Regions from separate parts of the Streptomyces sp. NPDC107546 genome, predicted to be linked through region 2. Evidence: riboswitches for the same ligand, from Rfam matches in the RefSeq annotation. Region 2 holds a riboswitch; each other region holds the start of a gene.
What was found. Region 2 has a riboswitch for cobalamin ahead of ACZ7L1_RS04665 (cobalamin biosynthesis protein). Riboswitches for the same ligand answer to the same signal wherever they lie in the genome.

Region 1: linked by a shared signal. The riboswitch ahead of ACZ7L1_RS31565 (CbtB domain-containing protein) and the one ahead of ACZ7L1_RS04665 (cobalamin biosynthesis protein) in region 2 are both predicted to bind cobalamin.
Region 3: linked by a shared signal. The riboswitch ahead of nicT (Nickel transporter NicT) and the one ahead of ACZ7L1_RS04665 (cobalamin biosynthesis protein) in region 2 are both predicted to bind cobalamin.
Region 4: linked by a shared signal. The riboswitch ahead of ACZ7L1_RS30380 (ribonucleoside-diphosphate reductase subunit alpha) and the one ahead of ACZ7L1_RS04665 (cobalamin biosynthesis protein) in region 2 are both predicted to bind cobalamin.

The regions. Positions count from the first base shown of each region.
Region 1 covers NZ_JBVKBA010000031.1:12,874-20,577, reverse strand. Annotated here, with positions in the region: gene ACZ7L1_RS31580 (MFS transporter) at 1-488, shown strand, start outside; gene ACZ7L1_RS31575 (alkaline phosphatase) at 649-2,013, shown strand; gene ACZ7L1_RS31570 (CbtA family protein) at 2,134-2,901, opposite strand; gene ACZ7L1_RS31565 (CbtB domain-containing protein) at 2,923-3,144, opposite strand; cobalamin riboswitch at 3,180-3,336, opposite strand; gene ACZ7L1_RS31560 (histidine phosphatase family protein) at 3,430-4,011, shown strand; gene ACZ7L1_RS31555 (hypothetical protein) at 4,041-4,376, opposite strand; gene ACZ7L1_RS31550 (ATP-dependent DNA ligase) at 4,491-5,471, opposite strand; gene ACZ7L1_RS31545 (hypothetical protein) at 5,649-5,885, shown strand; gene ACZ7L1_RS31540 (AlbA family DNA-binding domain-containing protein) at 6,203-7,555, opposite strand.
Region 2 covers NZ_JBVKBA010000002.1:462,403-470,106, reverse strand. Annotated here, with positions in the region: gene ACZ7L1_RS04695 (alpha/beta hydrolase) at 1-320, opposite strand, end outside; gene ACZ7L1_RS04690 (class II aldolase/adducin family protein) at 420-1,154, opposite strand; gene ACZ7L1_RS04685 (inorganic phosphate transporter) at 1,560-2,870, shown strand; gene ACZ7L1_RS04680 (hypothetical protein) at 2,884-3,099, shown strand; gene ACZ7L1_RS04675 (hypothetical protein) at 3,200-3,508, opposite strand; gene ACZ7L1_RS04670 (DUF397 domain-containing protein) at 3,409-3,672, opposite strand; cobalamin riboswitch at 3,779-3,919, shown strand; gene ACZ7L1_RS04665 (cobalamin biosynthesis protein) at 4,020-4,976, shown strand; gene ACZ7L1_RS04660 (cobyric acid synthase) at 4,973-6,481, shown strand; gene cobN (cobaltochelatase subunit CobN) at 6,478-7,704, shown strand, end outside.
Region 3 covers NZ_JBVKBA010000001.1:149,310-157,013, reverse strand. Annotated here, with positions in the region: gene ACZ7L1_RS00695 (hypothetical protein) at 1-1,023, shown strand, start outside; gene ACZ7L1_RS00690 (ArsR/SmtB family transcription factor) at 1,031-1,378, opposite strand; cobalamin riboswitch at 1,470-1,679, shown strand; gene nicT (Nickel transporter NicT) at 1,708-2,811, shown strand; gene ACZ7L1_RS00680 (YcnI family copper-binding membrane protein) at 2,833-3,600, opposite strand; gene ACZ7L1_RS00675 (hypothetical protein) at 3,640-4,254, opposite strand; gene ACZ7L1_RS00670 (TOBE domain-containing protein) at 4,356-4,754, shown strand; gene modA (molybdate ABC transporter substrate-binding protein) at 4,926-5,744, shown strand; gene modB (molybdate ABC transporter permease subunit) at 5,741-6,592, shown strand; gene ACZ7L1_RS00655 (ABC transporter ATP-binding protein) at 6,589-7,689, shown strand.
Region 4 covers NZ_JBVKBA010000028.1:1,176-8,879, forward strand. Annotated here, with positions in the region: gene ACZ7L1_RS30380 (ribonucleoside-diphosphate reductase subunit alpha) at 1-2,359, opposite strand, end outside; cobalamin riboswitch at 2,481-2,617, opposite strand; gene ACZ7L1_RS30385 (GNAT family N-acetyltransferase) at 2,670-3,179, opposite strand; gene mctP (monocarboxylate uptake permease MctP) at 3,260-4,888, opposite strand; gene ACZ7L1_RS30395 (DUF3311 domain-containing protein) at 4,885-5,151, opposite strand; gene ACZ7L1_RS30400 (GntR family transcriptional regulator) at 5,281-6,045, opposite strand; gene ACZ7L1_RS30405 (extracellular solute-binding protein) at 6,469-7,704, shown strand, end outside.

The sequences.
Region 1 (7,704 bases), on a different contig from region 2:
TGTTCGTCGTCTCGGCCGCGGTGGCCGTGGCCGGACAACTGCGCCTGACCGGCTGGGCGAAACAGCGGTGGCAGCCGGCCGAGGCACTGGTACGGGGACTGGCCGCCATGGGACTGGCGTTCCTGCCGCTCGCACTGACTACCAGAGGATCCTCCGCCACGGCGGTCGGCTGCCTGGTTGTGGCCGTGGTGCTCCTCGCGGCCGGATCCGCGGTGGTCTACCCGTTCGAGATGGACACGGTCGTCACCCTGTCCGGCGACCGCTTGGTCGCCACCCATTACGGCTTCTACAACACCCTCTCCGGCCTCGGTGTCACCCTCGGCAACCTCGCCACCGGCGCTCTCTGGGACTTCGCGCAGGGACACGACGCTCTCTGGCTGACCTGGTGCGCCCTGACCACTACAGGGCTGGGGTGCGCGGCATCGGTTGCCGCCCTGGCCCGCACGGGACGCCTGACGGTACGACAGCCGCAGCCCGTCGCGGCGTAAGACGAGCCAGGAGGCCCGGCCCGCCTGGTCCGGGCCTCCCGCAGGTTACCTACCGTATGCATTCTCACGACCAGTCATTTACCTTGCCTTTGTCAACACCTGGTGGTCTGGCTCCGTTGGTTCCCGCTCCGTACACCGGACGCTTCAAGGAGTCGTATCGATGGCCAGACCCTCCCGCCGTCACCTCACGGTCGCCACCGCGCTGCTCGCCGCCTCCACGGCCGCCGTGGCCGCCACCACCGCCGCCGGCGCCTTCGACAGCAAGGAGCAGGCGAAGAACGCGATCCAGGGCGGGAAGGCGAAGAACGTCATCCTGCTCATCGGTGACGGCATGGGCGATTCGGAGATCACCCTCGCCCGCGACTACACCGTCGGTGCAGGCGGCCGTCTGAACATGGACAAGTTCCCGCTGACCGGCGCCTACACCACCTACGCGGTCCACGCCGACGGCACCCCGGACTACGTCACCGACTCCGCCGCCAGCGGCACGGGCTGGGCCACCGGCGTAAAGACGGTCAACGGCCGCATCTCCAAGACACCTGGCACCGACAAGGCCGTCCCCACCCTGCTGGAATTGGCGCAGAAGAACGGCTACGCCACCGGCAGCGTCACCACCGCCGAACTCACCGACGCCACCCCGGCCGTGCTCGCCTCCCACGTCACCGACCGCTCCTGCCAGGGACCGGCCGACATGGCCAAGTGCCCGACCGACACCCTCGCGGCCGGCGGCCCCGGCTCGATCGCCGAGCAGTCCGTCAACCACAAGGTCGACGTCCTCTTCGGCGGCGGCAAGCAGCGATTCGACCAGAAGGTCACCAACGGCACGTACAAGGGCCTGACCGTCACCGAGCAGGCGCAGAAGCTCGGCTACCAGGTCGTCACCGACAACGTGGGCCTCACAAACGTGAAGGTGGGCAAGCCGGTGCTGGGCCTGTTCGCCACCGGCAACGTGCCGGTCGAGTGGACCGGCAAGCCGGCCGCGGTCGGCGGCACCGCCCCGCAACGCTGCATGACATCCAACCCGAACCGCCCGGCCACGACCCCCAGCCTCGCGGACTCCGCCACCAAGGCGATCCAGCTCCTGGAGGCCAAGCAGAAGCAGGCCCACTCCAAGCAGGGCTTCTTCCTGCAGATCGAGGGCGCCTCCATCGACAAGCAGGACCACGCCGCCGACCCCTGCGGCCAGATCGGCGAGACCGCCGCCTTCGACCGGGCGGTGAAGGTCGCCCGCGACTACGCGGCCAAGCACCCCGACACCCTCGTCGTCACCACCGCCGACCACGGCCACACAAGCCAGATCGTCCCGCTGGAGGCCACCCCGCCCGGCCAGTCCTCGACGCTGATCACCAACGAGGGCCAGCAGCTGAAGGTCAACTACTCGACCAACACCCCGGGCCAGTCCCAGGAGCACACCGGCACCCAGGTCCGCATCGCGGCCCAGGGCCCGCTGGCGTACCGCGTCCTCGGCGTCACCAACCAGACCGACCTGTTCACCACGATCCGCGAGGCCCTGCGCCTGCGCTGAGCCCAGCGAACCGATGGGCGGCCGAAGGCCCCGACCCGCGTGAGGGTCGGGGCCTTGGGCACCTTCTCAGCCTGCCTTCTTGACCCGTGGCGAACGGGCTGAGCCTGCCGAGGAGCATCGTCAGCGGGGAACCGGAGCCGCCCCCGCCCTCGCCCCCTGCACGGTCGCCTGTTCCGCGGCCTTCGGGGCCAGCACCCGCTCGGCGAGCAGCCCGAAGACGAGCCCGAAGGCAGTCCACAGGGTCAATTGGATGGCCAGGGCCGAAAGGCGGAACTGCCAGAGCAGGGTGGCCGAGAAGTCCTTCGGCACCTCGTTGACAGCCGGCAGGAACACGTACGCCAGCCCGATGGCCAGGATGAAGAACGCCCCTGCGGCCACCGTCGCGTTCCAGTTGCCCAGGCGCGGTCCCAGCCGCTTGCCGAGGATCACCGTGGCGATCGCCAGCAGCACACTGAGCAGCATCATCAGGAAGTACAGAGTGGTGCGCTTGCCGATGGTGTCGGGGTCGCCCACGGACGGCGGGTTGGCGGGGTACTTCAGGAACGGCACGACATACACGGCGATCAGTCCGGCCGCCGCGAGGAGCAGCGCGCTCGCGCGCGGCCCGAAGCGGCCGATCCGGCCGAGCGCGAAGCAGTACGCGAGGGCGGCGATACCGCCGAACGCGACGCCGTAGACGAGGACTCCGGTGGCCAGGCCACCGGTGGACTGCATCGTGCGGCTGACGACCTCCATGCCGTGCTCGTGAGAGTGCGCCTCCTCATAGGCGATGGCCGAGTCGACGCGCGGCTCACCGAGGAAGTAGGCGACGACGAGGGCGAGCAGGCCCGCGGCGAGTCCCGCGAGCATGCCACGCACCAGCAGATTTCGGACGGTTGCCGAGTTCATGGGGCGGGTTCCTCGCCGCCGTCAGTGGCAGGGGAAGCCGAGCAGGTGGCGGGCGTCGTGCACCCACTCGTGCACATCCTCGCCGGACATCACGGAGGTGGCGCCCTGCTCGGCGCCGACGAAGTAGAGCAGAACCAGCATCAGGACGCCGAAGAAGACCGCCCAGGGGACGATCGCGCCGATCGGCAGCTTGGCCGGTGCAGCGGTGGGGGTGGTGGTCGGCTGAGCGACGGACTGCGCCATGGCAGAACCTCCTGGGGAACTCGCGTCCCGTCTCGGTGGTGCACAGGACGACGGCGCGGGTCTGACTTGTCCACCACACAACGAAAGATGTGTCGTGGGGGCTTACAGTGGCGCGACCGTGCCGGAATCCCACCGGCTTCCGCGATCCGTCGTCGATATCGCCGAGAAGGTACCGCGAAGCGGAGGTGCGGCCAAGGGCGCACGGGCGCTGACGGGGGCGCGTCAGGCCGCCGTTTTCTGTGAACGCCCTGTGACAGCAGGGCTGTCGACCGCGAGAGTGAGCACGTGACGAGCCGAGTGATGTTGATCTCACCAGCTATGAACGCGTCCCTGCGCGCGGCTCGCTTCGACGACGGGTGCTCACTTGACGCGATCGGGGCGGCGCACGCCCGCTCGGCGGCAGGCGCCCTTTCTCGAGCCGGGCGAGCGCTTGCCTCCCCCACCGTCCGCTGCCGACAGACGGCCACCGCGCTCGGCCTCGACGCCGACGACGAACCCGTACTGGCCGGCCTAGACATGGGTCGATGGCGTGGCCGGACGCTCGACGAGGTGGGCGCCGCCGAGCCGGACGCGGTGGCCGTGTGGCTGTCCGACCCGGCAGCCGTCCCGCACGGCGGGGAGTCGGTGCACGAGTTGTGTGAGCGGGTCGCGGCCTGGCTGGACGAGGCCGCGCAGTTCTCCGGCCGGACAGTCGCCGTTGTCGAACCGGATGTCGTACGGGCCGTGACCGTCCGGGTGCTGTGGGCCCCGGAGCCGTCCTTTTGGCGGATTGATGTACCGCCGCTGACTGCAGCCGCGTTCAGTGGCCGCGCCGGGCGCTGGAACCTGACACTTGGCCGACCGCTCGGGCGAGCCGACGACGACTGACAGAGACCGGCGCGGCATACGCGGCCGTGTCAGCTGCCGCCCACTCCCAGCGCCGCCAGTAGCACCAGCAGCAGAGTGGCTGCGCCAAGAACACCGTGGGCGGCGACCACCGGGACCGGCAGGCGCCGTTCCGCGGGCGTCGTCTCATCCCCCGTGGCGGCGGTGGGGTAGAGGGGCAGCCAGCGGGCAAGCATGGTGAGGCCGAGGAGGGCGACGGCGACGAGGATGCAGGACGTCCACGCCAGGGCCGCCCGGTCGGCGACCAGGTAGATGATCCAGACGACCAGCCCGGCCGCCGCTATCAGCGTTCCGACCCGGTACTGCCGGTGGCCCGGGCCACCGACGCGGGCCGGGTGGGACAGCACTTGCTTGGAGTGAGGGAAAGAAACGGGCGGGATAGGCGGCACAGCCGCGGCTGGGGAACAGGGCGCGCGCTCAGCCGGTTGCGCGTCGGCACGGCCGCCGCGCCCGTGCCGCCGTCAGCGTGGCCGCGACGCCAGGCGGGGGACGTCGGCGGGAGAGAGGTCGGGGCGGGCACGGTGCAGGTGTGCGGGGTGGCGCCACCGGCCGGAGGCGTCGCGGGCGACGTCGACGCCGACTTCCACCACCAACTCCGGTTCCATCAGCGTGACGTCCAGCGTCTCCCGACTGCCCCACCCGGCGGAGAACGACCAGCCCGTCCACGGATGACCGCGCCGCGCCGGGGCGAGTAGCCCGGCGACCGTGCTGCTCGCCGTCCGGGCGAGAGTGGTGGTGCGGCCGACGTACTGAAGGCGGCCGCGGTCGTCGAACCTGCCGAGCAGCAGAGTGCGCGGAGAGGCGAGTGTGCCGGTGACTGCGCTGACGATCGCTTCGGTGGTCTCGCGCACCTTGTACTTCCGCCAACCGCGCACCGCGGGCTCGTACACGCTGTCCAACCGCTTGAACAGCACGCCCTCCATCCCGACCGACGCCCACGTCAGCCACTCACGCACGGTGTCCGGGTCGGTGGTCGACGGGCACAGCACCCACGGGGCCGACAGCCGGCGCGCGGCGAACACGGACTCCAGCGCGGCCCTGCGCCGCCGATACGGCCATCCGGTCGTGTCGGTCCCGGACAGCCGCAGCAGATCGAACGCGACAAAGTGGGCCGGCCACTCGCCCGCGGCCCGGGCCGCCGCGGCGCCGCGCCGCTGAAGCCGGTTCTGCAGCTGCTCGAAGGCGAGCCGTCCCGCGGTGTCCCATACGACCAGCTCGCCATCAAGCGCGGTCTCATCCGGCAACTGCGCGGCGCCGGCCCGAATCTCTGGAAACGCCGGAAGCATCTCGGTGCCGCGCCTGGAGCGCAGCACCACCCAGCCCGCGTCGACGGAGACCAGAGCCCGGAACCCATCCCACTTCGGCTCCGCCGCCCAGCCCGGCCGCAGCTCGGGCCCGGGCACGGGAGCGCTCAGCATGGGTTCCGGCGGCGTCCACGTCACACCAGATCCCTTCCACCGAGCGATCCGGTGCTGTCAGGGGTGAGGGCGGGAGAGCCCCGCCAGTGATTCAGGGGGGTACTGACCACGAGGCCGACCACGCCCGGCGCGACCCCGACCACGGTTCCGGTCGGGCGTGCCGAAGTGACACGCATTTCGAACATGCGATCTAATGCGGGGATGGACGTGACCGACTTCCCCGACGACCTGGTGCAGACGCAAGCAGCCTGGAACGACACCTACCAAGCGCTCGCCGCGCCCCGCCCCCGCGACACCACCGCTCTGCGCCGCCGCCTGCTGCTTTTGTCCGTACGGCTGTGGTGGCACCCGTACTGGGAGACCGTCCCCTCGGCGCCGGCGGCACGGTCCGAGCTGCGCCACCTCGCCCGCGCCCACGGAGCCGTCCTGGCCGCGTGACCGGTCGTCCCGTCGACCAGGAGCACGAGGTTGCGGCAAGGGTTGCGCCTATCTGTTGCGTTGGGGGTTGCGCCAGGTGTTGCGCGGCCCCGCAGGACCGTCCCCGTGCCCGCGCAGGTCACCACGCTGGTCCGGCCGTGGTCGGCGCCCGATCCCCTCTACGCCCCCGAGTCCACGCCCCACAGCAGGAAGAAAAGAGAAGTGGGTGGGACAGGCCCCGGGCGGCGGGCGAGGGGATCGGGCGCCGCTGGTGCTCCTGGCGCGCGAGGGCGGGGCCGCGCGCGAAGCCGGGCAGACAAGTTGCCCGGGCTGGCCTGCTACTGCCCGGCCTCCAGCTGTTTGCCCTTCGCCTGCAGCTTGGCTGCGCTCACGCGGTCTCCATCGATGAACGGGTTGACGGTGACATCCAGGCCGAAGAGCGCGTAGATGTAGCGCAGTGCTTCGTAGGCGTCGCGTTCCGGGTCTCCCAGGGCCCTCCAGCTGTGATTCCAGTCATCGCTCGTGGCCATCTCGGTGGAGCCCCAGAGCGGGAAGGCCGGGTCCTCACCGGATGCGAGCACGCGCCCAGGCGGTCGGGCGAAGTCCAGGGCGACGATCCGGTGCGTCCACGCACCGTCGACGAGGGGCAGGACGTGCCGGTCGACCAGCCGGAAATACTCCAGGGCGATCTCGGTCAGCACGAACACGTTGATCCTGCGCACGCCGCTGCCGTCGTTGTACCGCTCCATTGCCCAGCCGAGCATCTCCGCGGTCGCTGACACGGCCCCGGTGACCGCGCCGTCCGACTCGACCAGCAGTCCGCGGCGGGGAGCGTCGGCGAGCAGGAGACCGCCCTCACGAGGTGCCGGACGCGTGTAATCCGAGGACCAGTTGAAGGCATGGGCGCCCCGGAGTGTGTCCTGATTGCTCAGGACGTCGCGCAGGCCGCCGTCGGCGTACATGCCTGGGACAAGCCCGCGCGGGTGATCGGGCACACTCTGGAAGAAGAGCACGGGTGCCTCCTCCAGCTTCAGACCAGCGCGCAGGACTTCCCGGACTTTCACGCGGTCCGCGGCCGGTGCGGGCGCCGGCGCCGTGGCAGCGGCCGTGAACCGCGCACGCAGGCCGTCGTTCAGGAGGCGGTATACCTCGTCCTGTGGGAGGAAGGCCGTGGTGTCGCCGTTGCGGATCGGGATGGTCCAGCTGTTCTTGATGAACTGGCCGTTGTCGGTGATGCCCCGGGTGACAATCGCCCACCGGGCGGCCTCGGGCAGCGGCGGTACCTCGATCACGAAGTAGTGCCCGGATGCCTCCGGGTCGGCCTCGGGGTGGTCGTACCAGAAGAATTTGACCTTGATCAGCGGGCGCACGTACTCGGTGAGGACGTCCTTGTAGGAGTCGGTGTTCACCAGCCTCTTGTCGAAGGGCGTCGCTTTCTCCGCCACCTCGTAGAGCTCGTTCGGGCGCTTCTTCGCCTTGAACCCGCACACGAGCAGGCCACCGCCGGCGTTCGCGAAGGCGGCGACGTCCTTCGCCAGCTCGAACTTGCCCTTATCGGTGCTCAGGTCGTACGGCCCATTGGGTGAGATGCTCTTGAAGTCAACCCACTCGCTCTCCGGCGTGCCCTTGATCTCGTGCGGCTGCTGCGCGGTGAGGTAGGAGACGAGCTGAACCATGCTGTCGGCGGCCATGCCGTTGGAGCCTACGCGCACGTGGGCATTGCCTGTACGGCCGAGGGTCGGGGCGCGCTCAGCCCGCTTGCGCGTCGGCCGGGCCGCCGCGCCTCTGTCACCCGGCGGCGGAGCCGGGACGAAGTCGCCGACGGCCGGCCCGCCTCGGA
Region 2 (7,704 bases):
GTGCCGTGCGTGACGCGTTCCAGTCGGCGTACGACCGTGTCGACGGTGTGCGGGGCGGAGTCCAGGACCGGCCCGACGACCGCGTGCGAGCCGTCACCGGTCAGCCCGTAGGTGCCGGGCCGCCGGGAGGCCAGGTCGCGGGTGAGGGCGATCCGGCCGGCCGCCAGGGAGTGCACGGTGAGGCGGGGTTCCGTGGGCAGCGGACGCCCCGGCGGTGCCTTCAGCGCGGCGTCGCTGGCGAAGCGGCCCGCGGCGACGCCGGCGGCGCCCGCGGCGATGGCTACGGTGACGGCTGCGGCCGCCGCTTTGACAGTGCGCATCCATCCAGTCTCCCGGTGCAGCCCGCCCCCGGCCAGTGGGGAGAAGGGCGTGGTGTCACCCACGGGGCGCGCCGCAAGGCGCCCCGGCCGGCCGGTCCACTAGGGGTTCGTGAACCCCTGATGCTGCCCGTACCCCCGCAACCGCTCCCCTACCTCCGCCACCTGCTCCCGGCTGAGCAGGTGCGGGGTGAGGCCCGGCACGGTCGACGCCGTCAGCCACACGCGGCACATCCACTCCAGCTGGGCCGTGCGGTCGTAGGCCTGGTCCAGCGAGGCACCGTGGGCGACGGTGCCGTGGTTCTGCAGCAGGCAGGCGCTGCGGTCGGTCAGGGCGCGGAGCATGTTCTCGGCCAACTCGGGGGTTCCGTAGGTCGCGTAGGGGGCGACCCGCACCGCACCTCCCAGCGCGGCGGCCATGTAGTGGATCAGCGGCAGCTCCCGTACGAGCGTGGAGACGGCCGTGGCGTCGGGGGCGTGGGTGTGCACGACGGCCCGGGCGTCCGTCGTGCGGTAGACGGCCAGGTGCATGGGCAGCTCGCTGGTCGGGCGCAGCGTGCCGAGCACCTGTCGTCCGTCCAGATCGACTCCGACCACGTCGCCCGGCGTCAGCCGCTCGTACGGCACTCCGGTGGGGGTGACCAGCACGGTGTCACCGACGCGTACGGAGACGTTGCCGGAGGTGCCGACGACCAGTCCGTCGGCGACCGTGCGGCGGGCCGTCGCGACGAGCTGGTCCCAGGCCCGCGCCACCTCCTCCGCCTCACCCGGCCCCCGCCCCTGCCCCTGCCGTACGGCCTCCCGGGCGTCCCCTGCGTCATGTCGCTGATCGGCCATGCCGCGATCCTGCCAGGCGGGGTCCGCGCGGGGATGGCCCGGCGCACCTGTGGGCCGGGAGCCACGGGGCCGTAAGGACGCATATACGGACGTACCTCCCCCGGGAGGCGGTACCCGACCACGGGAGCCCGGAGGGTGACCGAAATCTCTTCAACGGGCCCCGGGACCGACTGAAGCGGTTCGCGACGAGCCGACGGAGAGCCCGGCGCGGCCCCCTGAGGCACGCCAAGGCTTCCGGAGGCCTGAATTCCAGCTTCGTTCGAGGCTGCGCCCCCCGTCGGCCGACCACAAGCGGAACGCAAATACGCTGATCGGTACACCCTCCAGCCGGTCTCAGTTCATCTTCCGTTCACCCAGGTTGCCTACGGTCCAACAGCCACTGACCTCCCACAGAAGCCTGGGTAAATGGAACACATCACGCTCCTCCTCGGAATCGTGATCGTCACCGCTCTCGTGTTCGATTTCACGAACGGTTTCCACGACACAGCCAACGCGATGGCGACGACCATCTCGACCGGCGCCCTGAGGCCCAAGACGGCGGTGGCGATGTCCGCCGCGCTGAACCTCCTCGGCGCCTTCCTGTCCGTCGAGGTCGCCAAGACGATCTCCGGCGGCATCATCAACGAACAGGGCATACGCGTCGAAGTGATCTTCGCCGCCCTGGTGGGCGCCATCCTGTGGAACCTGCTGACCTGGCTCCTCGGTCTGCCCTCCAGCTCCTCCCACGCTCTCTTCGGTGGTCTGATCGGTGCCGCCGTCACCTCGGCGGGCTGGTCCGCGGTGAACGGCTCGACGATCGTCACCAAGGTCCTGATCCCCGCGGTGGCCGCGCCGCTCGTGGCGGGCCTCGCCTCGATGCTCGCCACGCGCCTGTCGTACGTGATCGGCAGCCGCGCCGACGAGAAGGCGACCGCGAAGGGCTATCGCGCCGGGTCGATCGCCTCGGCCGGGCTGGTCTCCCTGGCCCACGGCACGAACGACGCGCAGAAGACGATGGGCATCATCACGCTGGCCCTGGTCACCGGCGGTGTCCTCGCCCCCGGCTCGAACCCTCCCACCTGGGTCATCGTCTCGGCCGGCCTGGCCATCGCGCTCGGCACCTACCTGGGCGGCTGGCGCATCATCCGCACCCTCGGCAAGGGCCTGACGGACCTGGCGCCGCAGCAGGGCTTCGCCGCCCAGACCAGCGCGGCGACCGCGATCCTCGCCTCCTCGCACCTCGGCTTCTCGCTCTCCACCACCCAGGTCTGCTCCGGCGCCGTCATGGGCGCGGGCCTCGGCCGCAAGGGCGGCGTGGTCCGCTGGTCCACCGCGACCCGGATGCTGACCGCGTGGGTGCTGACGCTCCCGGCGGCCGGCCTGGTCGGCGCGGGCGCCGAACTCCTCACCAAGCAGGGCACCTGGGGCACGGTCGCCACCGGCGTGCTGCTGGTCGCCGGCGCCGGTGTCATCTGGACGCTCTCGCGCCGCAAGCCGGTCACGGTGGACAACGTCAACGACGTCGAGACGGAGCCCGCGGGCGTCGTCACCGCGGCGATCGCGGCGGTCATCCCGCCCCCGGCGGGCCCCGTCGCCGCGGCCGACGCCGCCGCGGCCGACAGCGCGGCGCCCGGCACCGCCCCGGCGGACACGGACGCCACCACCGACCTGCAGGCCACGATCCCGGCTCCGGACGCCGGCCCCTCCGCTGAGCCGGCCCCCGCCGCCACGGTTTAAGGAATCACCACTCATGAAGATCGACTGGGCAGCCCTCGGCTCCGTCTTCGGCGTCAGCCTCGGAGTCACCGTGGCCCTGGTGGCCCTGTTCACCCTGGGCGTCGTGGGCCTCACCAAGAAGGACGCGGCCCGGGGCGGCACGGCCGCCCTGGCGGCCACCGGCGCCTACGCCTGTTTCGCTGCGTGCGCGGCGGCGGTCGCGTACGGGATCCATCTGATCGTCGCCTGACGGCCGGAGCACTTCGGAATCACCCCGCAGCGCTGTCGCTGCGAGTCACCCCCGCAGCGATGTCGCTGCGGGGGTTTCCCACGTTCCCGGAGTAAAGGGGTCAAGGGGTTCGCGAGTCGCGTTGCCGGACAGCCGCCGTCGCCCGGCCCAGGACACGGAGACGCTCCGTGACCGGAGTGAGGCCCCACCACAGCCCCGCGCAGGCGGCGGCCACGAGGGTGACCACCAGCCACACGAGGGCCCGCGCCGGGGTTCCGGGCACCAGCAGCGCCGCCAGGGCACCGATGCCGACCGCGAACATCCCCGTCGTCAGGGAGAAGAGTGCCAGCGGAGCCGCCGCCGCCAGCGAGAGATGCGGCGCGTGGGGACCTCCCGCGCCTGCCGAGAATTCCTTGGCCCTGTCCCCCATGTGGGTCCCTCCCGTCCTCTGGACGGTTCGCTCGGACGCCGTCCACTGCCGGGTTTCTCGAGTTCGGCCAGCAAAGCACACCCCGCCGTACGGCGAAAGACGAGCACCGGACCGGTGCGCCGTTTCGAGTCACGCGCCGGAACGCGCGCCCCTGGACCGCCCACTTCGACCGCCACTTCACAACGAAAGGCGTGATTCGGGCAACTGACGCGATTTCAGTGGTGTGGGACTCGGCACACCGCAGCGTCGCAGGTCAAGAGCAAGTTGACGGCTGTTCTGGGCGCGTGGTGGACTGCCGGAGCCAGTACGGCGGCAGGAGAGGAAGCCGGTGCGAGTCCGGCGCGGTCCCGCCACTGTCACCGGGGAAGAACTCCCCGGGAGCCAGGAACTCTCGCCGCCGGTCTCGTCGAACCAGGGCGTGGACACCCTGAGTGAGGACATATCGCCATGCGCGGCTGCCGATTGAGGTTCTGTCACCGGGTTCTGTCCGACCGCACGGTCGGCTGAGCCGATGGGTGCCGATCGCGTCTTCGCGTACGGCGCCGCCGCCGGTCTCCTCGGTGACCACCTGCTGGGCGATCCACGCCGCGGGCATCCGGTCGCCGCGTTCGGGCGGGCCGCGGCGGCCGTGGAACGGGTGTTGTGGCGGGACCACCGCGGGTGGGGCGCGCTGCACACCGCCGTCTGCGCCGGGGGCGCCGTGACAGTGGCGGCGCTCGCCGCGTCCGCCGTACGTCCCTCCCGTACCGCCGCCACGGCCCTGACCGCCGCCGCCACCTGGGCCGTGGTCGGGGGCACGTCGCTCGCCCGGGAGGCACGCGCCATCGGGCGCGCCCTGGAGGCGGGGGACGTCGATGCCGCGCGCGCCCGGCTGCCGCATCTGTGCGGGCGCGATCCGCAGGCGCTGGACGCGGACGGGATCGCCCGGGCGGTCGTCGAGTCCGTCGCCGAGAACACCTCCGACGCCGTGGTGGGCGCGCTCACCTGGGGAGCGGTCGCCGGGGTGCCCGGTCTCGTGGGTTTCCGCGCCGTCAACACGCTCGACGCCATGGTCGGGCACAAGTCGCCCCGTTACCGGCGCTACGGATGGGCCTCGGCACGCCTCGACGACATCGCGGGATGGCCGGGGGCACGACTCACGGCCGTTCTCGCGGCAGCGGCGGGGCCCGACCCGCGGGGCGCGGTGCGGGCCTGGCGTGCCGATGCCGCGAAGCACCCGAGCCCCAACGCCGGGCCCGTGGAGGCGTCGTTCGCGGGGGCCCTGGGCGTGCGGCTGGGCGGGACGCTGTCGTACGGGGGGCGCGTGGAGCACCGGCCCGTGCTCAACACGGCGGGGCGCGCCGTCCGTACGGACGACATCGAGCGGGCCGTACGGCTCTCCCGGCGCGTGGGCGGGCTCGCGCTCGGCATCACGGTCGCCGGGCGCCTGGTGGCCCGAAGGCTTCTCGCGAAGGGACGGACGTCATGAGCGGCGGACTCCTCGTCGCCGGTACCACCTCCGACGCCGGCAAGAGCGTCGTCACCGCCGGGATCTGCCGCTGGCTCGTACGGCGGGGGGTCAAGGTCGCGCCGTTCAAGGCGCAGAACATGTCTCTGAACTCCTTCGTCACCCGAGAGGGCGCAGAGATCGGACGGGCGCAGGCCATGCAGGCCCAGGCGTGCCGCGTCGAGCCGACCGCGCTGATGAACCCCGTGCTGCTCAAGCCGGGTGGCGAGCAGAGCAGCCAGGTCGTGCTGCTGGGCAAGCCGGTCGGTGAACTGAGCGCGCGCGGGTACCACGGGGGGCGGCAGCAGCGGCTCCTCGGCACCGTGCTGGACTGCCTGGCCGAGCTGCGGGGCACGTATGACGCGGTGATCTGTGAGGGGGCCGGCAGTCCGGCGGAGATCAACCTGCGGCGCACCGACATCGTGAACATGGGCATCGCCCGCAACGCCCGGCTGCCCGTCCTCGTCGTCGGTGACATCGACCGCGGCGGCGTCTTCGCGTCCTTCTTCGGGACGGTGGCGCTGCTCTCCCCCGAGGACCAGGAACTCGTCGCCGGATTCCTGGTCAACAAGTTCCGCGGGGACGTCAGCCTGCTGGAACCGGGCCTCGACATGCTGCGGGACCTCACCGGGCGGCGCACCTACGGCGTCCTGCCGTTCCGGCACGGGCTCGGGATCGACGAGGAGGACGGGCTCAGGGTGTCCCTGCGGGGCGCGGTCCGCGAGTCCGAGGTGACCGCCCCCGTCGGCGAGGACGTGCTGCGCGTCGCCGTCTGCGCCATCCCTCTCATGTCCAACTTCACGGACGTGGACGCGCTGGCCGCCGAGCCGGGTGTGGTCGTCCGGTTCGTGGACCGGCCGGAGGAACTGGCGGACGCGGACCTCGTGGTGATCCCGGGGACCCGGGGAACCGTCCGCGCCCTGGAGTGGCTGCGCGAGCGCGGCCTCGCGGACGCCCTCGTCCGAAGGGCCGCTGAGGGGCGGCCGATCCTCGGCGTCTGCGGCGGCTTCCAGATCCTCGGCGAGCACATCGAGGACGAGGTGGAGAGCCGCAGGGGGCACGTGGACGGGCTCGGAGTGCTGCCCGTGCGGGTGCGGTTCGCCCGCGACAAGACCCTCACCCGGCCGGCGGGGGAAGCCCTCGGCGAGTCCGTGGAGGGGTACGAGATCCACCACGGGGTCGCCGACATCACCGGCGGCACACCCTTCCTCGACGGCTGCCGGGTCGGACAGACCTGGGGCACCCACTGGCACGGGTCCCTGGAGTCGGACGGCTTCCGGCGGGCCTTCCTGCGCGAGGTGGCCGCCGCCGCGGAGCGCCGCTTCGTGCCGGCCCCCGACACGTCGTTCGCCGCGCTGCGCGAGGAGCAGCTCGACCGGCTCGGCGACCTGATCGAACAGCACGCGGACACGGACGCGCTGTGGCGGCTCATCGAGTCGGGCGCGCCGCAAGGACTGCCTTTCATCCCCCCGGGAGCGCCCGCATGAGCACAGTGTTGTTGTTGTCGACCGCCGACACCGATCTGCTGGCGGCCCGTGCCTCCGGCGCGCCCTACCGGATCGGCAACCCGACCCGGGTGGACGTCGCCGAGGAGCTCCCGGGACTGATCGAGGGCGCGGACATCGTCGTCGTGCGCCTGCTCGGCGGCAAGCGCGCCTGGGAGGACGGGCTGGCCCGGCTGAAGGCGTCCGGCATCCCGACCGTGCTGCTCGGCGGGGAGGCCGTCCCCGACGCCGAGCTGATGGCCGAGTCCTCCGTACCGGCCGGTGTCGTGGCGGAGGCGCTGAAGTACCTGGTCGAGGGCGGCCCCGCCAACCTCACCGAACTCGCCCGGTTCCTGTCCGACACGGTGCTGCTGACCGGTGAGGGCTTCGACGAGCCGCGGAAGATGCCGGAGTACGGCGTACACGGCGAGCGCCCGTTCACCGAGGGCCGCCCGACCGTGGGCGTGCTCTTCTACCGGGCCCACGAACTCAGCGGCAACACCGCCTTCGTGGACACCCTGTGCGACGCGATCGAGACGCAGGGGGCCAACGCCCTCCCCGTGTTCTGCGGTTCGCTGCGCGGCGCCGACGCCGGGCTGTACGAGATCCTCGCCAAGGCCGATTCCCTGGTGGCCACGGTCCTCGCGGCCGGCGGCACGCACGCCTCGCAGGCGTCGGCCGGTGGCGACGAGGAGTCCTGGGACATCGGCGCGCTGGCCGAGATGAACGTCCCGGTGCTGCAGGGGCTGTGCCTGACCTCCTCGCGCGCCGCGTGGGAGGCGTCCGACGCCGCCCTGTCCCCCATGGACGCGGCGATGCAGGTCGCCATCCCGGAGTTCGACGGCCGTCTGATCACGGTCCCGTTCTCGTTCAAGGAGCGGATCGACGACGACGGCGCCGACGTCCCGGTGTACGTCGCCGACCCGGAGCGGGCCGCGCGGGTCGCCGGGATCGCCGTGCGCCACGCGCGGCTCAAGCACAAGCCGAACGCGGAGAAGAGGATCGCGCTCGTCTTCACCGCGTACCCGACCAAGCACTCGCGGGTCGGCAACGCGGTCGGCCTGGACACGCCCGCGTCGGCGGTACGGGTGCTGGACGCGCTGCGGGACGCGGGATACGGCCTGACCGAGTACCCGGCGGGCGGCGACGAGTTGATCCACCGCCTCATCGAGGCCGGTGGTCACGACGTGGAATGGCTGACCGAGGAGCAGTTGGCGGCCGCCCCC
Region 3 (7,704 bases), on a different contig from region 2:
ATCCCGGTGGTGGTGCGCTGGACGCGGATGGGCACGGGCGGCCCGGCCGACTGGGCGCGGGCGGCCTGCCTGGGCGCGGCCTGCGCCAGCCAGCAACTGCCGTGGTTCCTGACGCCGTTCCTGCTCGCCGGTGTCTACGCGTTGCGTCGCGGCGAACTGGGGGCGCGCGAGGCGGCCCGCGCCGTGGGGCGGATCGTGGGCATCGCCGCCGGAACGTGGCTGCTGATCAACGCCTACTTCATCGTGACCGAGCCGCGCACGTGGATCGAGGGCATCGCGCTGCCGCTCACCCAGGGCGCGATCATCCACGGCCAGGGCCTGGTCGGCATCTCCCTGTACTACACCGACGGCAGCGACCGCCTGTCGTGGTACTCGCACGCCAGCATGCTGCTGGCGGCGGGTCTGCTGGCTCTGTTCGTACTGTTCGTGCGCCGGTTGGGTCCGGCGGCGACCGTGCTTCCCTGGTGCGCGTTCTTCCTGGCGACCCGTTCGCAGGACGGCTACTACCTGATGATGACGCCGCTGTGGCTGGCGGCCGCGGTCACCGTGCCGCCCTCCGCGTTCGCCACCGCCTGGCAGCCCCGGCTGCTGCACGGTCGGCGGACGGCCCGCGCGGTGTTGGCCGGGGCCCTGGTGGCGCCGGCCCTGGCGGCCGCGGCGGTGGCGGCGACCGGTAAGCCGCCGTTGCGGATGCAGGCCGTCGGCTCGACCCGGACCACCCCTCAGACCGTCAAGACGCTCACCGTCCGGGTGAACAACACCGGCGACTCCGCCGTCGAGCCCCACTTCGCGGTGACCACCGGCCAGGGCATGAGCCGCTATTGGAAGGTGCTCCAGGGCCCGTCGTCCGTCGGCGCCCACGCCTCGGCGACGTACCGGATCCAGGCACCGGGCAAGGGCTTCGCCATACCCAAGAAGGGAACCCGCATCCGGCTGCGGGCCTTCACGGCGTCGCCGATGACGCTGTCGAGTCAGGACATCCACCTGGCAGCGCAGAAGGTCCCGGCCTCGCATAAGAAGTGATGCCTGATCAGGTCACTTGCCTGAGCAGTTCGTTCACCAAGGGGTCGATCACGCGGTAGCGGACGATCCGCCCCTCCTTCTCACCCGCCACCACCTCGGCCGTCCGCAGCAGCCGCAGCGCCTGCGAGACGGCCGGGTCGTTCATGCCCGTCGCCACCGCCAGGTCGGAGACGGCGAGCGGCCCGGCCCGGTGCAGGGCCAGCAGCAGGGCGAGCCGACCGGGGTCGGCCAGCAGCGAGAAGCGGTCGGCCCAGGTGCGTACGGCCTCGGGGGCGCCGATGGCCTCGATGGCCTCGCAGACCCGGTGGCCGTCGATGGTGCGCCTGCCGGCGCGGTCGGCGGGGACGAGATGCATGCGCGCATTCTCCCAGGCGCCCCTGTGTGATCTTCGATACCTGGGGATACCTGCGCAACTGTGCAGTCTTGCAGGCGTCGCCGCCCCGGCCCTAAGGTGGCCGGGCCGTGGTGTTCGGGAAGACCGGTGAAAGTCCCCAGGGACTCAGGCCGGAGCGGCCCTCGCCACTGTGATCGGGGAGTTCCCGTCCCGTGCCGCCCGCCTCCAGCGGGCGGCGCCACTGGTCGCACGTCGACCGGGAAGGCAGGGGCGGGCGCGTTGATCCGTCAGCCAGGAGACCGGCCACGGCATCTCACGAAGTGATCCACGAGGTGCTGGAGCGTGACCGTATGACCCTGCCCGACCCTGCCCTGCCCGAGGCCGCCTCCTTCCGTTGGCGGCGCGAGGACACCCTGCGGACCGCCGGGCTGCTGGCGGTGATCGCCGCCCTGCACGTGGCCGCGTTCGGCGTACTGTTCCTGCTGGTGGTGCCCGAGCACTACGAGATGGGCTCCAAGGCGTTCGGAATCGGGCTCGGCGTCACCGCGTACACACTGGGCATGCGGCACGCCTTCGACGCCGACCACATCGCGGCCATCGACAACACCACCCGCAAGCTGATGGCGGACGGCAAGCGCCCGGTGTCGGTCGGGTTCTGGTTCGCGCTCGGGCACTCCAGCGTGGTGGTGGTGCTCGCCGCGCTGATCGCCGGGGGCACCCAGCTCGCCGGGCGGCTGATGAACGAGAACTCCCGTACGCACCAGGTGCTCGGCGTGCTGGGCACGACGATCTCCGGCTCGTTCCTCTATCTCATCGCGGCCCTCAACCTGGTGGCGCTGATGGGCATCCTGCGGGTGTTCCGGGCGATGCGGGCGGGGACGTACGACGAGCGGGAGCTGGAAGCCCACCTGAATTCCAGGGGGTTCATGAACCGGATCCTCGGCCGCCTCACCAGGTCCGTCAGCCGCCCCGGGCAGATGTTCCCGCTCGGCTTCCTGTTCGGCCTGGGCTTCGACACCGCGACCGAGGTCACGCTGATGGTGATGGCGGGCAGCGGGGCGGCGGCCGGGCTGCCCTGGTACGCGATCCTGTGCCTGCCGCTGCTGTTCGCGGCCGGGATGAGCCTCTTCGACACCCTCGACGGCACGTTCATGAACTTCGCCTACCAGTGGGCCTTCTCCAACCCGGTGCGCAAGGTGTTCTACAACCTCACCATCACCGGGCTGTCGATCGCGGTGGCCTTCCTGATCGGCACGATCGAGCTGGTCGGAGTGCTGCACGACAAGCTGGACCTGCGGGACGCGGTGACGGGCTGGATCGCCGGGCTGGATCTCGACAACGTGGGCTTCGTCATCGTCGGGGTGTTCGTGGCGGTGTGGGCGGCGGCCCTCACGTACTGGCGGCTGGCGAAGGTCGAGGAGCGCTGGGCTCCCCGTCCCGCCGACGGCAGGTGACGCCGGCGGGACGGGATCCGGTCACTCGGACGAGGGCGTGTGAGAGGTGCCTGAGGACCCGCCGCTGCGGCCGCGGGCGATCGCGAAGCCCGCGGCGGCAAGGCCCAGGACACCGACGACCAGACCGGCGATGCCGAGCCCGCGGGCGGTGGAGTCACTGGTGGCCGCGGCCTTGGTCGTGGTGGCACTCGGCTTCTCCGCGGCACCCGCGGGTGCCGCGGTGGAACCGCCGCCCTTCGCCGTGCCCTTGGCGGTCAGCTGGAGCACCGGCGCCGGGTTCTCCGGCTCGTCCTGCCCCTTCTGGGCCTCCTCGATCCAGCGGACGACGTTTCCGTCGGAGTAGGTCTGCAGCGTCTTGAACGTCAACTGGTCGGTGTCCTGCGGAAGTTGACCGAAGGCGACGTTGAAGTCCTGGTACTGGCCGTGCCGGATGCGGCCGCCGGTCCAGGTGATCTGGGAGACGGCGTCGGTGATGGTGCCGTCGTCCGTCTTGACCGGGGTCTTGAGCTTGGTGGTGGTCACCTGCGCCGTCCAGCCGTCCTGCGGGCTGACCAGCACCCCCAGGATCGGGTGGTCGGTGGGCAGGAAGACCTGCACCTTGGTGGTCGCGGCGGTGTCCTCCTCGTTGGGCACCCGGAAGGTCAGCACACCGTCGGTGGCGCCCTTGGCGTAGCTCTCGGGGTGGACGGTGACATGGGCGAAGGCCGCGCCGGCCGCGGTGAGGACACCGGCGGCGGCGAGTGCGGTGACGGTGATGGCGCGGCGCAGGGTGGTACGCATCGGGGACATGGGTGGGCAAGCTCCGTACTGGTACTGGGCGTTGGGGGTTCAGACGGTGTACGGGGTTGCCGGGGGCGGGCCGCGCCGATGGAGGGCGTGGCGGAGCAGCGTCTGTCCGGGGAGCCGGTGTCGGCGGGCGTAGGGGCGCGGCGGCGGGACGTACGCGGGCAGCGGTGCCGTACGCCACCGGACGGCGAGGCGCGGGACGAAGGCGGCGGCCTTGCGCAGCAGCGACCACAGGGCGGCCTCACCGCGCCGCAGACACCAGGAGGCCAGCAGGGCGGCGGCCAGGTGGGCGGCGACGGCGTGCGAGGTCATGGCGTGCGGCGGGGCGGCCATGGACATGCCGGGCATGCCGTGCGCCATGCCCGGCATGCGCATCGGCATCTGTGCCGGCCCGGCCGCGTCGAAGGCGAGATGGAACCCGCCCTGGACGAGGAGCATCGCGAGGGCGATGCCGGGCAGCGAGCGCTCCCGCCCGGCGAGCGCCGCACCGGCGGCGAACACGGGCAGGAACCCCGCCGCGTCCGCCCACACCGGCGGCACCGCGCCGGTGGCCAGCGTGTGTCCGCCGACGGCGAGCAGCACGCACACGACGGCGAACACCGCCGCGCGCAGGCTCCGCACCGTCCAGGACACGTCCATGGGTTGGGATCCTGCCATGCGGACACCCGCGATCATGTCCGTTTCCGCAGATCCGGCGCGCCGGAGGCGCCGAGGGACGCGTTGCGGAGGGGGTGGCGCGGGCGCCTATCGTGGCGCGCATGCAGTCCTACACAATCGGCCAGGCCGCCCGGCTGCTCGGCGTGAGCCCGGACACCGCGCGGCGGTGGGCGGACGCGGGGCGGGTGGCGACCCGGCGCGACGAGACCGGGCGGCGGGTCATCGACGGCAGGGACCTGGCCGCGTTCTCGGTGGAGCTGGCGCGCGGCGGCGCCGGCGAGGAGGACGCCCCTTCGTACACCTCGGTCCGCAACGCCTTCCCGGGGATCGTCACCGCCGTGAAGCTCGGTGACGTGGCGGCCCAGGTGGAGATCCAGGCGGGCCCGCACCGTCTGGTCTCCCTGCTGACCCGGGAGGCGGTGGAGGAACTGGGTCTGGAGGTCGGCATGGAGGCCACCGCCCGGGTGAAGTCGACGAACGTCCATATCGACACCGCCTGAGACGGTCCCGCGCCGGCACCTCCGGACGAACGCACACGCCAACCCGATTCCCCAGCAGACCGGCTTGTGCGATGTGACAGAGCACTTTCGGGTCGCATCTGCGCCAGTATGATCGGCGTATCGGAGGGGTGCCCTGCTCCCTCCTGGACGAGCAGAGGGAGTGGACCCGTGATGACCCGTTCCGCGCGCCGGCCCCGCCGGATGGTGCAGGTGGCCGGCGCGGGGGCCGCCGCGCTGCTGGCCCTGAGCGCCTGCTCCTCCTCGTCGGGCTCCCCCAGGACGGGGACGTCCGCCGCGTCCGCGTCACCGAAGCCGTCCGGCACGGTCACCGTCTTCGCCGCCGCCTCCCTCAAGGAGAGCTTCACGACCCTGGGCAAGGAGTTCGAGAAGGAGCACCCCGGCACGAAGGTGTCCTTCAGCTTCGGCGGCAGCGACACCCTCGCCGCGAGCATCACCGGGGGTGCCCCGGCGGACGTCTTCGCCGCGGCCAGCCCCAAGACCATGGCGATCGTGACGGACAAGAAGGACACGGCCACCGCCCCGGTGATCTTCGTGCGCAACCAACTGGAGATCGCCACCCTCCCGGGCAACCCGGACAAGGTCTCGTCCCTGAAGGACCTCACCAGGTCCGGCCTGAAGGTCGTCCTGTGCGACAGGACCGTGCCGTGCGGGGCCGCCGCGCAGAAGGCACTGGCCGCGAGCGGTCTGAAGCTGACGCCGGTGTCGTACGAGCAGGACGTCAAGAGCGCCCTGAACAAGGTGGAGCTGAAGGAGGCCGACGCCGCGGTCGTCTACCGGACCGATGTGAAGGCGGCGGGTGACAAGGTGCAGGGCGTGGAGTTCCCCGAGTCGGCCAAGGCCGTCAACGACTATCCGATCGCCCTGCTGAAGGACGCGCCCAACGCCGAGGCGGCGAGGGCGTTCATCGCGCTGGTGACCTCCGCCGAGGGCCGCAAGGTGCTGACCGAGGCCGGGTTCCTGCAGCCGTGACCCGGATCGACGCGTCCGACGCCGCGGCCGACACCCTGGTGGGCGGGCCGCGGCGCGGACGTGCCCGCCGGCCCGGTGTTCCGCTGCCACTGCTGCTGCCCGCGCTCGCGGGCCTGGCGTTCCTGCTGCTGCCGCTGGTGGCGCTGCTCGTGCGGGCTCCCTGGCACACCCTGCCGGACCAGCTGACCAGCGCGGAGGTGTGGCAGGCGCTGCGACTGTCCCTGGTGAGCGCCACCGCGGCGACCGCCGTGAGTCTGGTCCTCGGGGTGCCGCTGGCCTGGCTGCTGGCCCGTACGGACTTCCCGGGCCGGGGATTCGTGCGGGCCCTGGTGACCCTGCCGCTGGTGCTGCCGCCGGTGGTGGGCGGTGTGGCCCTGCTGCTGGCGCTCGGGCGCAACGGCGTGGTGGGGCGGTGGCTGGACTCGTGGTTCGGGATCACGCTGCCGTTCACGACGGCCGGTGTGGTGGTCGCCGAGGCGTTCGTGGCGATGCCGTTCCTGGTGATCAGCGTCGAGGGCACGCTCCGGGCCGCCGATCCGCGCTACGAGGAGGCCGCGACGACACTCGGCGCGTCCCGCTTCACCGCGTTCCGCCGGGTGACGCTGCCGCTCATAGCGCCCGGCGTCGCGGCCGGCGCGGTGCTGGCGTGGGCGCGGGCACTCGGCGAGTTCGGGGCGACGATCACCTTCGCGGGCAACTTCCCGGGCCGCACGCAGACCATGCCGCTGGCCGTCTACCTGGCCCTGCAGAACGACCCGGCGGCGGCGATCGCGCTGAGCCTGGTCCTCCTCGCGGTGTCGATCGCGGTCCTGGCGGGGCTGCGGGACCGCTGGATGACGGCGTCATGACCCACGCCGACCGGACCACCCCGCGCAGCACCGTCAGCACCGCCACCGGCGTGCGCGGCGACGGCCTCGACGCGCGGATCGTCGTCGAGCGCGGTTCCTTCCGGCTCGACGTGGCGCTGGCCGCCGCGCCCGGGGAGGTGGTGGCACTGCTCGGGCCCAACGGCGCCGGGAAGACCACCGCCCTGCGCGCACTGGCCGGACTGGTCCCGCTCTCCGGCGGTCATCTGCGGCTCGACGGAGCCGCGCTGGAGCGCACTCCCCCCGAGGCGCGCCCCGTCGGCGTCGTCTTCCAGGACTATCTGCTCTTCCCCCACCTGTCGGCGCTGGACAACGTGGCCTTCGGCCCGCGCTGCCAGGGCGCGTCCAAGGCCGAGGCGCGGGCGGTCGCCGCAGGGTGGCTGGAGCGCATGGGGCTCGCCGAGCACGCGGGCGCCAAGCCGCGCCGGCTCTCCGGCGGCCAGGCGCAACGCGTCGCGCTGGCCCGGGCGCTGGCGACCCGGCCCCGGTTGCTGCTGCTCGACGAACCGCTCGCCGCGCTCGACGCCCGCACCCGGCTGGAGGTGCGGGGCGGACTCCGCCGCCATCTGGACGACTTCGAGGCGGTGGCCGTGCTGGTCACCCACGATCCGCTGGACGCGATGGTCCTGGCCGACCGGCTGGTGGTCGTGGAGCACGGCCGGATCGTCCAGGAGGGCACCCCCTCCGACGTCGCCCGCCGTCCGCGCACCGACTACATCGCCCAGCTCGTCGGGCTCAACCTGTACCGGGGGACGGCGCAGGGGCACGCCGTACGGCTCGACGCCGGTTGCTCGATCACCACTACGGAAGACCTGTCCGGACCCGTCTTCGTGGCGTTCCGGCCGAGCGCGGTGACCCTGTACCGGGACCGGCCCGACGGCTCCAGCGCGCGCAACCTGTGGCGCTGCCGGGTGGCGGGGCTCCAGACGCACGGCGACCAGATCCGCGCCGACCTCACCGGTGAGCTGCCCCTGGCCGCGGACCTGACCACCGTCGCCGCCGCCGAACTCGGCCTGCATCCGGGCGCCGCGGTGTGGGCCACGGTCAAGGCGGCACAGACGCACGCCTATCCGGGCTGATGCGTGGATCGTGCG
Region 4 (7,704 bases), on a different contig from region 2:
TTTCCAGGGAGCAGGCGACCGCTTCGGGGTCGGCGGCCTGCTGGACGGGGATGGGCTTCTGGGACTGGGCCCGGCCCTGGGCGGCGCGCGCGATACGGGTCGCCGGGCGGGAACGCAGGTAGTACGTCGTCTTCAGGCCCTGCTTCCAGGCGTACGCGTACATCGAGGAGAGCTTGCCGATGGTCGGCGTCTCCATGAACAGGTTCAGTGACTGGGCCTGGTCCAGGAACGGGGTGCGCGCGGCGGCCATGTCGATCAGACCTCGCTGCGGGATCTCCCAGGCCGTGCGGTAGAGCTTCCGGACGTCCTCGGGGATCCAGGAGAAGGACTGCACCGAGCCGTTCGCGTCACGCAGCGCCTCGCGGGTGCGCGCGTCCCAGACGCCGAGCGCCTTGAGGTCCTGCACCAGGTACGAGTTGACCTGGAGGAACTCGCCGGAAAGCGTCTCGCGCTTGAACAGGTTGGAGACCTGGGGCTCGATGCATTCGTAGGCGCCCGCGATGGACGCGATGGTCGCGGTGGGCGCGATGGCGAGCAGCAGCGAGTTGCGCATCCCGACAGCGGCGATGCGTTCCCGCAGGATCGCCCAGCGCTCCGGCCAGGCCGGCTCGACGTCGTAGTGGTCGGGGTGCAGCACGCCCCGGGCGGTACGGGTCTTCTCCCAGGCCGGGAGCGGGCCGTGGCGTTCGGCGAGGTCGGCGGAGGTCTCGAACGCGGCGAGCATGATGCGCTCGGCGATCCGCGTGGACAAGGCCTTGGCCTCGGGGGAGTCGAAGGGCAGCCGCAGCTTGAAGAAGACGTCCTGCAGGCCCATCACACCGAGGCCGACAGGACGCCACCTGGCGTTGGAGCGGGCCGCCTGCTCGGTGGGGTAGAAGTTGATGTCGACGACGCGGTCGAGGAAGGTGACGGCGGTGCGGACGGTGGCGTCCAGCCGCTCCCAGTCCATGTCGCCGTCGGCCACGAACGCGCCCAGGTTGACCGACCCGAGGTTGCAGACCGCCGTCTCCCCGTCGTCCGTGACCTCCAGGATCTCCGTGCAGAGGTTGGAGGAGTGGATCACGTGGCCCGGCTCGGCCGTCTGGTTGGCCGTGCGGTTGGCGGCGTCCTTGAACGTCATCCAGCCGTTGCCGGTCTGCGCGAGGGTGCGCATCATGCGGCCGTACAGGTCCCGGGCGGGGATCGTCTTCTTCGCCAGCCCTGCCGCCTCGGCCCTGCGGTAGGCGGCGTCGAACTCCTCGCCCCACAGGTCGACCAGCTCGGGCACGTCCGAGGGGGAGAACAGCGACCACTGCTCGTCGGCGTCGACGCGGCGCATGAACTCGTCCGGGATCCAGTGCGCCAGGTTGAGGTTGTGGGTGCGGCGGGCGTCCTCGCCGGTGTTGTCCCGCAGCTCCAGGAACTCCTCGATGTCGGAGTGCCAGGTCTCCAGGTAGACGGCGGCGGCACCCTTGCGCCGGCCGCCCTGGTTCACGGCGGCGACCGAGGCGTCGAGGGTCTTCAGGAACGGGACGATGCCGTTGGAGTGCCCGTTGGTGCCGCGGATCAGGGAGCCGCGGGAGCGGATGCGGGAGAAGGCGATGCCGATGCCGCCGGCGTGCTTGGAGAGGCGGGCGACCTGGTGGTAGCGCTCGTAGAGGGAGTCCAGCTCGTCCTTCGGGGAGTCGAGGAGGTAGCAGGACGACATCTGGGGGTGCCGGGTGCCGGAGTTGAAGAGGGTGGGGGAGGACGGGAGGTAGTCGAGGCGGCTCATGAGCCCGTAGAGCGCGGCGACGTCGTCCACCGACCGGCTGTCCGTCTGTGGATCGAGCGCAGTGTCCTCGGCGAGCCCGGAGGCGACGCGGAGCATGAAGTGCTGGGGCGTCTCGACGACCTTGCGGGTGATCGGGTGCCGCAGCAGGTAGCGGCTGTGCAGGGTACGCAGGCCGAAGTAGCCGAAGCGGTCGTCGGCCCGCTCGTCCACCAGGGCGTCGAGACGGTCGGCGTGCAGGCGCACGAACGCGGCGGTGCGGTCCGCGATGAGGCCTTCCCGGTGGCCCACGGCGATGGACTCGGTGAACGACGTGACGCCCTGGGAGGCGGCCTCGGCGCGAATGCCGATGGTCAGCAGGCGGGCGGCCAGCTTCGAGTAGGCGGGGTCCTCGGAGATGAGGCCCGCGGCCGCCTCCGTGGCCAGCTCGCGCAGCTCGGCCTCGTCGGCGCGGGCGGACCGGCCGCGCAACGCGGCCGCGGCGACCCGGCCGGGGTCGGCGTCGGGAAGGTCGGCGGTCAGCTCGGTCAGGGTCCGCAGCAGCGCGGCACCGGGACCGTCGGTTTCCAGGCCTGCGGCTGAAGCCGGATCGGCTGGCGCGATGGTCACGTGGGGCTCTCCCTCGCTCGGCACGGGGCCTGGCGGAGGGCAGGGCAGCTCACGAGCGCACGCGGCGTCGCGTCCACCGGCCCATTCCACGAGGCCCGGACGTCAGGGCACCCGGACCGGACGGCCGGGCGCGCTGTCGGCAGGTCCTCGGACTGACGCTCGTACGACGGCATGCGGGCATACGTGTACGAGTACACCGTTGCGGGACAGTTCCGGATTCGCACCGGATTCCCCTGCGGCGACAGCGAGCATGAGCATACATCTTGTGCTGGGCTGCGGTGTCACCACCAGATGTTGTGTCGCTGCTGCCTCAGAGCGTCAACTCGTAGGTGAGGAGAGTGATGTCGTCGAGATGGGGGAGGGGGTTCCAGTCCCGCTCGGGTGTGCGAACGAAGCCCAGGCGTTCATAGATGCGGTGGGCGGTGCGCATCGTGCGCTGGGTCGACAGGACGAGGCGTACGCAGCCGTCAGTGGCCCGTGCGCGGTCGACGCAGGCCCGGACGAGAGCCTCTCCAGCGCCGCGGCCGCGGGCGGCGTGCGCGACCGCGAGCATCCGTATCTCGGCCTCCTTCGGTCCCGCGATGTCGGCCATGGGACCGCCGCCGGTCGGTACGAAGGTGACGCCGCCGAGCACATGCCCGTCCGCCACGGCCACCAGCACCTCTGCCGCGGCGGCCCGCCCCGCCACGTCCTTCAGTTCGTCGAGGTAGGCGTCGCTCTCGCCGAAGTCGAGGAGGCCGTCCTGGAGGTAGGCCTGCGCCGTGATCTCGCCGAGCCTGTCGTACTCGTCGGGGGTCGCCTGCCGGATGATGAGGTCCATGGGGCCGAGTGTGCCGGACGGGTACGACAACGGGCCGCCGGATTTCTCCGTCGGCCCGCTGACCCGCGTACGACGGGGACTCAGTGCGAGGCGCCGGCCGTGGCCGGCGGCAGCTCCACCTGCACCCCCGGGTCGCCCGCGTCCGCCGTGTAGTCCTCCGGCCTGGTCTCGTCGATGCCCTCCGGAGCCTTCAGCGCCTTCAGGACGAACGTCAGCACCACCGTGACCACCACGTTCAGCACGAACGCCGTCAGGCCGATGTAGCCGATCTCCCCGATGCCGGGGATCTCCTTGGCGGAGCCGCCGAAGTGCGGCTGGGTCGGGGACGCGACACCGTACGCCGCCAGCGTGCCGTAGACCATGCCGACCGCCCAGCCCGCCAGCAGCGCCCAGCGGTGGAACCAGCGGGTGAACAGACCGCCGACCAGGGCCGGGAAGGTCTGCAGGATCCAGATGCCGCCGAGCAGCTGGAAGTTGATGGCGACCGTCTTGTCCATGGTCAGGACGAAGACCAGGGCGCCCACCTTCACCAGCAGCGAGACGATCTTGGAGACCCTGGTCTCCTCTGCTGCCGTGGCGTCCGGCTTGATGAAGTCCTTGTAGATGTTGCGGGTGAAGAGGTTCGCGGCCGCGATCGACATGATCGCCGCGGGCACCAGCGCGCCGATGCCGATCGCCGCGAAGGCCACACCGGCGAACCAGTCCGGGAACATGTTCTCGAACAGCTGCGGAATCGCCAGCTGCCCGTTCTTGACCTTCACACCCGCGGCGATCGCCATGAAGCCCAGCAGCGCCAGCAGGCCCAGCATCAGCGAGTACAGCGGCAGGATCGTGGTGTTGCGGCGGATCACCTCACGGCTGCGCGAGGACAGCGTCGCGGTGATCGAGTGCGGGTACATGAACAGCGCGAGCGCCGAGCCCAGCGCCAGCGTGGCGTACGTCCACTGAGTCGCCTCCGAGGGCGCGAGGGCCCCGCGCGGCTTGCCAGTTGCCGGGTTGACCTGCGCGAACGCATGGCCCGCCTTCGCGAAGACGTCATCGAAGCCGCCGAGCTTGATCGGGATGTAGATGATCGCCACCGCGATGACGATGTAGATCAGCGCGTCCTTCACGAACGCGATCAGCGCGGGAGCCCTGAGGCCCGACGAGTACGTGTACGCGGCCAGCACACCGAAGGCGATCAGCAGCGGCAGGTCCTTCACGAACCAGTTGGTGTTCTCGCCGCCGCCCACGCCCATCACGTCAAGGACGGCCTGGATGCCCACCAGTTGGAGCGCGATGTACGGCATGGTCGCCAGGATGCCGGTGAGCGCCACCGCCAGCGACAGGCCCTTCGAACCGAACCGGCCGCGCACGAAGTCCGAGGTCGTGACGTATCCGTGCCGGTGCGAAACCGACCAAAGGCGCGGCAGGAAGGTGAAGATCAGCGGGTACACCAGGATGGTGTAGGGCACCGCGAAGAAACCCGAGGCGCCCGCCGCGTAGATCGCCGCCGGCACGGCCACGAACGTGTACGCGGTGTACAGGTCGCCGCCGAGCAGGAACCAGGTGATCCAGGTTCCGAACGAGCGGCCGCCGAGGCCCCACTCGTCGAGGCTGTGCTCGTTGTCGGCCCTGCGCCAGCGCGCCGCCAGGAAGCCGATGACGGTGACGGCCAGGAAGAAGAAGATGAAGACGCCGAGCGCGACGCCGTTCACGCCGTCCTTCACTGCGACGCACCCCCCTTCTGGCCGGCGCGGGAGCGCTGGTCACGCTGCCACAGCTTGTACGCGAACATCGTCAGCGCCGTGGAGATGAGCACCCACAGCATCTGGTACCAGTAGAAGAACGGAATGCCGATGAACGCGGGGTCCGTCTCGGCGTACGAGCCGACCCACAGCATCGCGACGAAGGGTGCTACAAGGCAGAGGGCGATGACGACGCGCACCGGCGTCACCACCGCCGCTCTGGCTGCATCTGGCTGATCGGACATGCGGCTCCGTCCCCTCACTGGTCACCTGTGCACCTGTGTAATGCGCAGGCAATGTAGGTGACCACGTCATGAAAGCGGAAGCCCTCGTCCGCATATCGGTCGTGACCAGGCCCGGAAGGCGCTGCGGTTCTACTCCGCGGGCCGCTTCAGCCGGGCTACGAACTTGTAGCGGTCCCCTCGGTAGACGGACCGCACCCACTCCACCGGCTTGCCCTCGCGGTCCAGCGAGTGTCGGGAGAGCATCAGCATCGGCAGGCCCACGTCCGTGCCGAGCAGACCCGCCTCGCGCGGGGTGGCCAGCGAGGTCTCGATGGTCTCCTCCGCCTCCGCGAGATGGACGTCGTAGACCTCCGCGAGCGCCGTGTAGAGGGAGGTGTACTTCACCAGCGAGCGGCGCAGCGCCGGGAAGCGCTTGGCGGACAGGTGCGTCGTCTCGATCGCCATCGGCTCGCCGCTCGCCAGGCGCAGCCGCTCGATGCGCAGCACCCGGCCGCCGGGCGAGATGTCGAGCAGCCCGGCGAGCGTGTCGTCGGCCGTGATGTAGCCGATGTCCAGCAGTTGCGAGGTGGGCTCCAGTCCCTGCGCGCGCATGTCCTCCGTGTACGAGGTCAGTTGCAGCGCCTGGGACACCTTCGGCTTGGCGACGAACGTGCCCTTGCCCTGGATGCGTTCGAGCCGCCCCTCGACGACCAGCTCCTGCAACGCCTGGCGCACCGTCGTGCGGGAGGTGTCGAACTCCGCGGCCAGCGTGCGCTCGGGCGGCACCGGCGTGCCCGGCGCCAGCGTCTCCGTCATGTCGAGCAGATGCTTCTTCAGACGGTAGTACTTGGGCACGCGCGCGGTGCGGACGGTCGTCCCGCCCTCGCTCTCCGCACTGCTGACGTCGGTGCTCATGCTCTGCCTTCCCGGCTCCGGATGCCGAAGCGACCGACAGGCCGTCGGTCACGGCTCACATCGTGGCACGGCTTCATGGGGAGCAGAGCCCCACGCTCCGTGATCCCCGTTCCACGGACGGGGATCCCCTCTGTATACCGTCGGCACCCTCGCTGGTCTAGTCCACACCGTGGAAGTGGTCCAGTCGCGGCCATGGGAATCCGTGTGCCCGTTTTCGCTGGGTTCCTACTTAAAGGTCCTTTCATATGTAGGTCGCATAACGAACGCCCTGAGCGGCTCGAACACCCTTGACGCGCCTATTGGTCTGAGCCAAGCTCCCCCCTACTGGTCTACACCATTGGTCCAGGTCCCGGCCCCACGGGCGGTGCGCGTCGTCACGCCGCGGGGACAAGGGGGGTTTGTGGCATCCCTGAGGAGGATGGCGTGAAGCGCAAACTGACAGTCGCGATCGGTATCGCGGGCATGATGGTCTCCATCGCGGCGTGCGGGGGCGGGAAGTCCGGCGGGTCGAGCACGGGGGCGGACGCCAAGGAGCTCACCGTCTGGCTGACGGTCGACGCCCAGAACAACTGGCCGGCGCTGGTGAAGGCCGCCGACGACGCGGTGCTGAAGAAGCACCCGGGCCTGAAGATCAACCACGAGTACTACGGCTGGCCGGACAAGAACACCAAGCTCGACGCCGTCCTCGCCACCGACAAGGCCCCCGACGTGGTCGAGATGGGCAACACCGAGATGCTCGGCTACATGGTCAAGGGCGCCTTCGCCCCGGTGGACCCGGCCAAGTTCGACAACTCCGCCCAGTGGCTGGACGGCCTCAAGTCGTCCGTCACGTACGACGGCAAGACCTACGGCGTCCCTTACTACGCCGGCGGCCGCGTCGCCAACTGGCGCAAGGACATCGCCGCTTCGGTCGGTGTGAAGGCGCCGCCGAAGACGTACCAGGAGCTCACCGCCGACCTGGACAAGATCCAGCAGAAGGAGGGCAGCGGGTTCAGCGCCTGGTACCAGCCCACGCGCGACTGGTACGCGGCCATGTCCTTCGTCTACGACGCCGGCGGCTCCATCGCCAGGCAGGAGGGCGGCCAGTGGAAGGCCAGCCTCTCCTCGCCGGAGTCCCTCAAGGGCCTCAGCGAGTTCAAGACGGTCATCGACAAGTACATGCATGGCGACAAGACCAAGGACGAATCCGACCGGTACATCGTCTACGGCCAGGGCAAGTCCGCCATGATCTTCGGCGCCGCCTGGGAGGGCGCGGCCGCGGCCGACCCGAAGGCCGACAAGACCGGCGGCAAGCTGAAGACCGGCCTCGAGAACTTCGTGATGCCCGGCCCGTCCGGCAAGAACATGCCCGTCTTCCTGGGCGGTTCCGACCTGGCGATCCCGGTGAAGTCCAAGGCGCAGTCGCTGGCCGCCGAGTGGATCAACGCGTTCACCGGATCGCAGGGCCAGAAGGGCCTCATCGCCAAGGGCAACCTGCCCAACGACAAGACCGACCTCGCGACCCTGAAGAACGACCCGGCGACGGCGGTCCCGGCCACCGCGGCCGAGTCCAACTGGTTCGTCCCCATGGCACCCGGCTGGGGCCAGGTCGAGAAGGCGCAAGTCCTGCAGACGATGCTGCAGGACATCGGCACCGGCAAGAAGTCGGTCGAGGCCGCC